DNA from 2 places in the Paenibacillus sp. BK720 genome. Region 2 is predicted to be linked to the other one. Evidence: riboswitches for the same ligand, from Rfam matches in the RefSeq annotation. Region 2 holds a riboswitch; the other holds the start of a gene.
What was found. A riboswitch is a leader RNA that binds a small molecule or an ion and turns the genes downstream of it on or off. The one in region 2 is predicted to bind cyclic di-AMP.
Positions count from the first base shown of each region.

Region 1 (5,428 bases), on a different contig from region 2:
CGCCGTTCGGGCCAGCCGTCAGATCCTTGGTGGACAAGGTTAAGGTTGGGCCGACCGATGTGGTGGCATCCACCGGAATGTTGATGATTCCGCCGGCATAAGGCGCAATCTCGTATTGCTGGAACACCAGATTGACGATACCTTTGCCGTCAACGAAATAAGTATGATCAGCACCGATTTTGAACGTTGTCATGGCGTCCGGGAAGAAGTTATCCGGGTTTTTGCTGATGGCGTAACGCACCGCGCTGTTGGCTGCCGCAAAGCCGCCGTCGCCAAGCGCCTGCTCAAGCGTCAGCTCGGCAGCCTGCTGGCTGTTTACGATATTGTAGCCCTCTACGGCAGTACCGCCATGGGCGCCGCCCATGTACTCGTAAGTAGACACGGTGAACGAGACGATGCCTTTCGCGGCCGTGCTTCCGTCGGCTTTCAGCTCGTAGGCTACGTTAAGCTCATAAGCACGGAACGGATAATCGTTCTCTGCGGCGGACTTTTTGTCATCGGCCGCCATAGCCTTTAGCTTGTCGATTTCTTTGGTCGCTTTTTCCTCGATGGTGGCGTTTAATTTATCTTGATAGGCGGTATCGAGCATACCGCTGATCACAGGAACGGAGATTTTTACGGTAAGCAGATCGGAGGTTTCCTCAATTACTTTCGTTGTTACTTTAACGGCTTGCGTATCGGGAAGCACTGCGCTGATTGGCACGGTTGTGATCGGTTCGTAAGTAACGGCAACAGGTGCGGCAGTAGATTCCGCTGCCAGGGCAAGCGCGGGAGTATAGGCAAGCAGGCAAGAGCCGGCGACGGCAATAGTAAGCATTTTGAAAGGTTTTTTCATGATGGATGGCCTCCTCAATATAGGTTCGGAAATTGAAATCACCAAGTAGACGGATGAGTGTATCGAAAAGTTTCATTGCTTAACTAATTTATATTCCGGCCGATCGGAGACGTCTCCTCCCAAGGTGATCGGTATCCATCGGGCGTCTTTAATGGTAAATTCGCTTTAATGCCCCGAGTAGTTAAGGCCGTTAACAATCTTGACTGTTTTAGCCAGGAACTCGTGCGAGAGCAAGAAGGGCGGAATCCGTTTAAGCAAAAGCATCAAATAGATCTCTTCGTAGGCAAACCCGAGATTGGGGTAGAACGATGAGGCCTCTTGTATATCTTTAACCAGCAAAACGATGGATGAACCCGTAAAAACCTATTTAAATCCAATCTAGCCTTGTCAGATTAAACGGTTGAAGAGCGGCAGGGCCGGAGCGTAGCGAAAGACATGCTCGCTGAGAATCGCAGCGCTCGCCTTTTTATCCGGATTTCTACCGCACAGCGGTATATTCAAGGAAATCAGGGTACAACAGCGATCGAAGGAGCATGTCTTTTGCGCAGCGACAATGCCCGCCAATCACTACGCTATTCAAGCAAATAGCCGATTGACGTAACCAACACCGGGGCTGCCGCAGGCGAAGAGGTTGTCCAGCTGTACGTACGCGATGTTGTCGGCGAGGTTGTCCGCCCGCTGAAGGAGCTGAAGGGCTTCCGGAAGCTGGCTATCCAGCAAGGCTAGACGCAGACGGTAACGTTTGAGCTTACCGAGGAGCAGCTTCGTTATTACCATGCGGATTTGCAGCTGAAGAGAGATGCGGGCGAGTTCCATGTCTTTGTGGGCCCTAACAGCCGCGATGCGGAAGCCAAATCGTTCCGTCTTACGAAATAAAAGCAAAAAAAGCGCGGGCCAGCCACAGGCAGGTTTGCGCTTTTTTTGCTTACAGCGACTTTAATAGAGCATGCCTATCAGATAATAGCCAATCTCCACTGACATATCAGGGATTATCTGCCGATTGCAAGGTAAAAGAAAGCATGGCGGTTTATTTCGGACATTCCGAGAGCGAACTAAATATGTATCCGCATTCATGAGCGGAAAACAGACTAATCTGCCCTTTTTCGCTTGTATATCATGGTTTACAGGAAAGGGGAAACGGGTCTATGATCAAATCTGCAAAACTTCATATGTTCGTATTCGCTGAGTTTCCGTTAGAAACGGAAAGCAGGGGAACCAAATGCGATAGGCAGGAACGTTTATGCTTGTCGCCGGGGTGAATCGGCATGCCGGCCGCAATGTTGCGGCAGCAGGCCGTAGGGCGACTCTAGACGCCCGAATCCGTCAGCTAACCTTGTAAGCGTTGATAGAGAGGGTGAACTTCGGTTATTTACGGGCCGCGGGAGGATACTCTGCGGTCTTTTTTCTATGCGTAGAAAAATGAAAAGGTGGTTACATTAGCACTGATAAGTGTTTGAGTAGCCAAGTATCCAGGTATTAGATGTTTAACTTCAACTTTGGCGGTGACCTGTGTGTTTACTCTTATCAAAAGATTACTGATCGGGCGTCCCCTCAAGTCCACGGAATTAGGGGAACAGAAGCTCATTAAGACGAAGGCGCTTGCGATCCTGTCCTCGGATGCCTTATCATCCGTTGCTTACGGGCCAGAGCAGATTTTGCTCGTCTTGATGACCGTTAGCGCAGCGGCGTTTTGGTATTCGATTCCGATTGGTGTCGGGGTGCTGGTCTTATTAACGGCACTTATCCTGTCTTACCGGCAAATCATATTTGCCTACCCGCATGGCGGAGGAGCGTATGTCGTATCGAAGGAAAACCTCGGGGTATTCCCGGGCCTCATATCCGGCGGCGCTTTGCTGGTCGATTATATTTTGACCGTAGCGGTAAGCGTCTCGGCGGGCACGGACGCGATTACGTCGGCTTTTCCAAGCCTGCATGAGCATTCGGTACTGATCTCTATCCTGTTTGTCCTTTTTATTACGATATTAAACCTGCGGGGCGTGACGGAATCCGCGTCTATCCTTGCTTATCCCGTTTACTTGTTTGTGCTGGCGATTGTTGTCATGGTCATTGTCGGCTTGTACAAAATCGCCGCCGGCGACGTATCGCCTGCGCTTCACACCTCGTTAGGCACGCCGGTTGCGGGCATCAGCCTGTTCCTGCTGCTCCGTGCGTTTGCATCCGGCAGCTCGGCCCTGACCGGGGTTGAGGCTATCTCGAACGCCATTCCGAACTTCAAGGATCCGGCGCCGAATAATGCGGCCAAGACGTTGCTGGCGATGGGCGGCCTGCTCTCGATCCTGTTCTCGGGCATCGTGTTCCTCGCTTACTACTACGGCGTCTCCCCGAAGGAAGACGTGACGGTTGTATCGCAGATTGCCGAAGGGATATTCGGGCGCCATACGATGTATTATTTTATCCAGGGTACAACGGCGCTTATCTTGATCCTGGCGGCGAACACCGGTTATTCCGCCTTCCCGCTGCTTGCGGTTAACCTGGCGAAGGATAAATTCATCCCGAGAATGTTCACGGCACGCGGTGACCGTCTCGGTTACTCGAACGGCATTATCAGCTTGGGGATTCTGTCCATCATCCTGATCGTTGCGTTCCAGGGCAAGACCGAGCACCTCATCCCGCTGTATGCGGTTGGCGTATTCATCCCGTTTACGCTGTCGCAGACGGGGATGCTGGTCAAATGGTTCCGCCAACGGCCGAAGGGCTGGGTCGGCAAGTTCACAATCAACTCGATCGGCGCCTTGATCAGCTTTATCGTAACGATCATGTTCTTCCTGACGAAGTTCGAACAGGTATGGTCGATTCTGATCTTCCTGCCGCTTATTATTTTCGTCTTCCACCGGATCAAGAAGCATTACGAAGCCGTGGGCGAGCAGCTTCGCCTCGCAACCTGCGAGCCTGTGATGCCGATAGAAGGCAACGTGATGATTTTGCCGGTTTCGGGGATTACGCATGTGGTGGAGCATTCCATTCTGTATGCCAAGTCGCTGAAGGCGGAACAGATCATTGCCGTGTACGTTCCTTTTGAGAAAGAGGATGAAGCCATCTTCGAAGAAAAGTGGGAGAAGTTCCAGCCGGATGTCCGGCTTGTAACCCTGCATTCGCCTTACCGCTCGATCTCGAATCCGCTCTTCAAGTTTATCGATACCGTGCAGCGCAAGGCGAGCGAGAACAATTACCAGGTAACCGTCATTATTCCGCAGTTTATTCCGAAGAAGGGCTGGCACAACATTTTGCATAACCAAACGAGCTTGATGCTCCGTGCCCAGCTGCTGTACCGCAAGGATGTCATCATCACTACCGTGCCTTACCATTTGAAAAAATAGCGAAAAGCCTCGGTCCCGTCGGGACCGAGGCTTTTTTAATGGTGCAGATTGGGTTAGCTTAACGATGCCGCGCATCGTTAAGGCGTTGAAAAACAGCCGAAATTGCGCGCAAAGCGCAGATTTGGGCCAGCTTAACGATACCGCGCATCGTTAAGCAGACGGCACCCGCCCGGGCGGGTTACAACTCCGCTTCCTTAACGGAAGCGGCTCTTTGTTTCGACGGCCAGAATACCCCTTTGCCGATCCATACCGTCAGCGCCGGTACGAGGAAGGAGCGGACGATAAACGTATCGAGCAGAACGCCGATGGCGGTCACCGTGCCGAACTGCACCAGTACCTGAATCGGCAGCGTCGCGAGGACGGCGAAGGTACCTGCAAGAATGATACCCGCGGAAGTAATGACCCCGCCGGTCTGTGCAACGCCCTCTACGATCGCGCGGTTAAGCGGCATCGTTTTGCTCTTTTTCCAGATGCTCGACACCATAAAGATGTTGTAGTCCTCGCCCAGCGCGACCAGGAAGACGAAGGCGTAAAGCGGAATCAGACCTTGAATCGCTTCGGCGCCAAACAGGTAATGGACGACAAGCCAGCCTATGCCTAAAGCGCTGAAGTAGGAGAGAAGCACGGTGCCCATCAAGTAAAGCATCGCCACAAACGAACGCAGGTAGAGCAGCAGGAGCAAGGCGATCATCCCGATAATAACGGGAATAATTCGATAGGCATCGCCCGTTGTCTCGTGCCGGGTATCGTATTGCTCGGCGGTCGCGCCAGCAATCCATACTTTGTCTGCTGCATCCGTAATGCCGGCATCCGATAGCGATTGTTCCGCGGCAGAGCGGATCACCGGTATCATATCGAGCGCTTCAATCGAATACGGGTTCATCGCAAGCTCAACATTGTAGGATACGATGCTTGCATCCTTCGTGTTCGCTGCAGGCTCGGAAACGCTGCTGATATTCGCCAGCTCTCCTAGCTTCCGATCAAGCGGCAAGGCTTTGCCGTCGGTCTTCACGAGCACCTGTACCTTGGCCAGACTTCCTTTGGAGAAGTGGTCGCCGATTAAGTCGAAGCCTTCGCGGGAAGGCATATCCTTCGGGAAAGAAGACAGCGTGTCGTACGTAAATTTGATTTGAGTCGAAAAAGCCGCCGTTATGCCAAGCACGATTAACGTCGAGATAGCAATTGTTTTCGGACGTTTCACGATGGCTTCGCCTAGCCGGATGCCAAAGCTTGTTTTGGTCTTTGGCGCAGGCAG
Region 1 covers NZ_JAASRQ010000003.1:146,058-151,485, forward strand. The annotation lists gene FHT67_RS12710 (PdaC/SigV domain-containing protein) at 1-835, opposite strand, end outside; gene FHT67_RS30670 (hypothetical protein) at 1,412-1,717, opposite strand; cyclic di-AMP (ydaO/yuaA leader) riboswitch at 2,006-2,193, shown strand; gene FHT67_RS12720 (amino acid permease) at 2,347-4,173, shown strand; gene FHT67_RS12725 (MMPL family transporter) at 4,352-5,428, opposite strand, start outside.
Region 1: linked by a shared signal. The riboswitch ahead of FHT67_RS12720 (amino acid permease) and the one ahead of FHT67_RS28020 (3D domain-containing protein) in region 2 are both predicted to bind cyclic di-AMP.

Region 2 (5,428 bases):
CGATTCTCCCACTCCCTTGGGGTTTATGAAATAACGAGGAAAATCATCTCGCAATTCGAGCGTAACGAATATCCGGGCTGGCCGATGGAGGAAAGACTTCTGGCGCTCTGCGCAGCGCTCCTGCACGACGTTGGCCACGGGCCTTTTTCCCATTCGCTGGAGCAGGTATTTGACACCCATCATGAGCAGTGGACCTGTGCAATCCTGCTGGAGGATACGGAAGTGAACCGCGTGCTGCGCCGCGTCTCGGAGGATTTCCCGGAGAAGGTAGCCTCGGTAATCAGCAAAACGTACCCAAACCCCATTGTAGTAAGCCTGATCTCCAGCCAGATGGATGCGGACCGAATGGATTATCTGCTTCGGGACGCTTATTTTACGGGGGTCAACTACGGTAACTTCGACCTGGAGCGAATTTTGCGCGTCCTTCGTCCTGTTCAGGGCAAGATTGTCGTGAAAGAGAGCGGGATGCACGCCATTGAGCATTATTTGATGTCCCGTTACCAGATGTATTGGCAAATTTATTTCCATCCGGTTACCCGAAGCTCGGAGATTATCCTAAGACAGATTACGCGCCGCGCCAAGGAGCTGTACGACAATGGTTACGCATTCTCCTGGATGCCGGGACCAATCAATAAGCTGCTGGACGGCAGCATTACGGTAACGGATTACTTGAAGCTGGACGAGGCCTACATGCAGACCATCTTCTCGTTATGGACCGAAGAGGAGGATGCTCTGCTGGCGGGATTATGCGACCGTTTCCTTAATCGCCAGTTATACAAATACATTACGCTGGATGATCCGGGGGACTCTTTATTGGAACAAGCAGCCCGGGAGTTCATCGCAATCGGCCTTAATCCGGACTACCATATGGAAATCGATTTTCCTTTTGACCAGCCCTACGACATTTATCGCCCGGATGCGAAAAAAGGCGGGAAAGAGGAAAAAGCGCCGATTCTGCTGCTGAGCGACGAGAACAGCTTAAGCGAAATATCGGTAAAATCCGACATTGTCCGTTCCATCAGCGGCCTGCATCAAGGCCAGTATCATATCTATTATCCGATTGAACCGCTTCTTGCCGCAGCTGACCGGCTAAGCCCGGGCGTTCGGCAATTGTTTAAAATTTAACTCTTTATATAGAAGGAGCTTGCAGCTAAGATGATATCTTTATTCGACACGCATACCCACCTGGACTCCCCGCAATTCGACAGCGACCGTGAAGAAGTTATCGAAAGAGCGCGCGCTTCCGGTGTCGATTTAATGATCAATATCGGCTTCAACCGGGAGACAATTCCAACGACGATGGAGCTCGCGGAAAAATACGATTTTATTTACGCAGCGGTAGGCTGGCATCCGGTAGACAGCGTTTTTATGGAGCCGGGGGACCTGGAGTGGATTGAGCAGCTTTGTTCCCATCCGAAGGTTGTAGCCATAGGAGAAATCGGTCTTGATTACCACTGGGATACCTCTCCGAAGGAGGTGCAGCACCGGGTATTTCGGGAGCAAATCCGCCTTGCCCGGAAGCTGGGTAAGCCGATTGTCATTCATAACCGGGATGCGCATGAGGACATTGTCCGTATTCTGAGGGAAGAGAAGGCGTCTGAAGTCGGAGGAGTCATGCACTGCTATTCGGGCAGCTGGGAAACGGCCAAAATGTGCCTCGATATGAACTTTTATATATCGTTTGGCGGACCGGTCACGTTCAAGAATGCAAGGGTGCCAAAAGAGGTGCTTGCGAAGGTTCCGCTTGATCGTCTTCTCATCGAAACGGACTCCCCGTATCTGTCTCCTCATCCATTTAGAGGGAAGAGAAACGAGAGCTCTTATGTGTCTTTAGTCGCAGAGGCCGCAGCGGACATAACAGGAAAATCCAAGGAGGAAATCGCTGTTATTACAAGCGCAAACGGTAAAAAATGTTTTGGTATTGTTTAAAAACGGTCTAAAACCGCTGAAATAAAGACTATTGCGGCGATAAAACTCTTTTTACTTGTTGGAATCGCCCCTATTTGCCTTCAGAATCCTAAAATTTCGTTAAAATCGTCTTTTAACGCATCTTTACAATTCTGTGGTCAGGAATGTATGATTTTTCTCAGAGCTTTAACTTTTGTATTGGATTTCCAGTTTGCGCTTAATCTCCGAAAGCCGGAGAGCGGGGGAACCAACGCCAGCGGATGCATCGTTAAGACGTCATGAAGCATCTGCCGCGTATGAATTCTTCAGGGGTGAATTTTGCGGCGATTGCCATGAGCATTCGTTCCGTGGATAGGGCAGCTCTCTCGTCCGAACCCGTCAGCTAACCTCGTAAGCGATTATAGAGAGCGATCAACCTCGTGTATTCACCTTTTCCTGAATGTTTGATTACCCAGGAAGCCACGATCAGATCCTCTGTCGAAGGCTTCTTTTTATTTTCGATTTCGCTATTCGGAAATAGTCTTTACAGGGTAAATCTTGGAGGTGGGAGGCCGTAACACTGGAGCGTGCTTGTCACGCCAATATACTCAATAGTCGCGTCAATAGTATCATGCGTAACAGATTGGCGGCGGGGCTATGAAGGAGGACCGATAGAAGTGGGCATGATCCAGGCTAAGGAGACCCATGGGAAGCGATCATCCAGCATGACTTTCGCAATGCGATGGAAGCATGAAAATTTGCGTTTAATTGTTCTGAGTGCAATTATCTCAATCGCTATGACTTTCATGTTTTTGGTGTTGTTGTACGGATCGGCTGATAAGAGCGTATCCGTAGTGGTGAATGGACAAGAAACTGTCGTAAAGACAAAACAATGGGTCCTGCAACGCCTACTGGATGAACAAGCTATAACGGTTGGACCTTATGACGAGGTATCACACCCTCTGAATGCGTCCATCAAAGACGGAGACCGCATCGAAATCAAGTACGCGGTTCCGGTTACCGTAAAAGCAGATGGCAAAACATCGACGGTGTACACGACAGAGAAAACAGTACAGGCGGCGATCGGGAAATTAAATATTCCTGTCCGCGATCAAGATAAAGTTATCCCGTCTCTCGATACTCAGATTTCGAAGGCAATGACGGTTACCGTTACCCGCGTCGATACGAAAGTAGCAGAGACCGAACGGACTTTGCCGTTCTCGATCGTGAAGAAACAAGATCCAACCCTTGAGCAAGGGAAGGAGAAGCTGGTGCAAACCGGTAAAAACGGCGTCGTAATCGAGCGCGTGGAGAAGAAGTACGAGAACGGAGTTCTTGTCTCCTCCAAGCTGGTCGACAAGGTCGTTCAGAAGCATACGGTCAGTCAGGTCGTAGCGGTAGGCTCGAAGAAGGACGTACATACGCTCTCGGCCGCGAGCACAGCCTCGTATACAAAGAGCGGCGTAACGTTTAAGCCGAAGAAGATTCTCAAGAATGTAACCTTAACCGCCTATTCGGCAGGTGTAGCTTCCACGGGCAAGGATGAGAGTCATCCGGGCTACGGCATTACGGCTTCCGGCGCAAAGGTGAAGGAAGGCCGTACCATTGCGGTGGATCCCGATGTTATTCCAATCGGCTGGTGGGTGTACATCGAAGGAATTGGCTTCCGCAGAGCGGAAGACACGGGCAGTGCCATCAATGGCAACAAGATCGACGTTTACTTTGACAGCACAAGCTATGCCAATAAGTTCGGCCGGAAAAAAGGATATACCGTATACGTGCTTGGTCCGACCAAGCCATCCGCAAGCTAATGGCTTACCGCTATCGTATTTCATTGTTAAATATGCCATTATAAGAAGAGGCGCTGCCTCTTCTTTTTGTGTGCATGGAGATGCTAAGCAGGCTGCATATTATTGACGGTGAAAGAAGAGCGGAAGTTGCTGCTTTTTAGAAAGGAATGTTCGCTTGTGATTAAGGAAATTATTGTGGTGGAAGGCAAAGACGATACGGTTGCCGTGAAGAGAGCCGTTGAAGCGGATACGATCGAAACCAACGGTTCTGCGGTCGGCGAGGAAGTGCTGCGCCGGATCGAGCTGGCGATGGAACGCAGAGGCGTTATAATATTTACGGATCCTGATCATGCGGGCGAGAGAATACGCAAAATTGTGGCGCGGCGGGTGCCGGGCTGCAAGCATGCTTTTCTGCCGCAGGAGAAGGCGATGTACAAAGGCGATATCGGAATTGAGAACGCAAGCCCCGAGGCGATTCGCCAGGCGCTCTCCGAGCTTCGGACGGAAATGGCGGCCGGAGAAGGGAATATTACCTGGGAGGACTTGATGGAAGCGGGTCTTATCGTTCATCCGGACGCGGCAAACCGCCGGCTTCAAATGGGCAAGCTGCTGGGGATCGGGTATGCGAACGGCAAGCAGTTTTTCAAAAGGTGTACAAGCTTCCGTATTTCCCGCGAAGAATTCGCGGAGGCTCTGCGCACGATGGAACAGGGATAGGAGATAGGAGTGAACGGCATGAGCGGAAACGATATAAAGGCGATTGAAGTGGCAACGCCGAAGCGCACGAAGGAAATTATCGCGAAGTATGGCTTTCAGTTTAAGAAAAGCTTGGGCCAGAACTTCCTGATTGATCAAAATATTTTGCACAAGATCGTAAGCGCGGCCGGACTCGACAAGACGAAGGGCGCGCTTGAGATCGGTCCGGGCATCGGGGCGCTTACGCAGCATTTGGCTGCCGCCGCGGGCACGGTAACGGCTATCGAGATCGATAACCGGCTTATTCCGATTCTAGGCGACATTCTGGCGGGCGAGGAGCACGTGAAGGTCGTGCACGGCGACGTGCTTAAGCTGGATCTGAAAAAGCTGTTCGAGGAGCGTTTCGCGGATGTGAGCGGCGTAAGCGTAGTGGCGAACCTGCCGTATTACGTGACGACTCCGATCCTGATGAAGCTGCTGGAAGAGCGTCTGCCGCTCGAAAACATCGTCGTCATGATCCAGAAGGAAGTCGCGGAGCGGATGGCGGCAAAGCCGGGCGGCAAGGAGTATGGCAGCCTGAGCGTAGCCGTGCAGTATTATTGCGAGCCGCAGCTTGTCTGCATCGTGCCGCATACGGTGTTCATCCCGCAGCCGAATGTCGACTCGGCTGTCATCAAGCTGGCGGTGCGCGAGAAGCCGCCGGTAGAGGTTGAGGACGAGGCGCATTTCTTCCGCATCGTTCAGGCGAGCTTCGCCCAGCGCCGCAAGACGCTGGCGAACAATCTGACGGCGTTCGTGGGCAAGGAACGCCGCGAGGAAATGACGCAGCTGCTTGTCAGCTGCGAGATAGACCCTGGCCGTCGAGGGGAGACCTTGTCCCTCGACGAGTTCGCCCGCATCAGCCGCGCCTTTCTGGCGGCGGGCTGGCGGGGTTAGCTCGGCCTGCTGCGGCGGCCGAGCCTGGTTTGAGCCGGCGGCGAGCGGTTAGCGCCGCCGACTTTGTTGTAGGCGCGCCCGCCGCCGGAGTGGCGGGCGGAGAGGGCCACGGCACGGCT
Region 2 covers NZ_JAASRQ010000010.1:62,457-67,884, reverse strand. The annotation lists gene FHT67_RS28030 (HD domain-containing protein) at 1-1,125, shown strand, start outside; gene FHT67_RS28025 (TatD family hydrolase) at 1,156-1,929, shown strand; cyclic di-AMP (ydaO/yuaA leader) riboswitch at 2,113-2,321, shown strand; gene FHT67_RS28020 (3D domain-containing protein) at 2,565-3,698, shown strand; gene rnmV (ribonuclease M5) at 3,855-4,394, shown strand; gene rsmA (16S rRNA (adenine(1518)-N(6)/adenine(1519)-N(6))-dimethyltransferase RsmA) at 4,413-5,309, shown strand; gene FHT67_RS28005 (hypothetical protein) at 5,339-5,428, shown strand, end outside.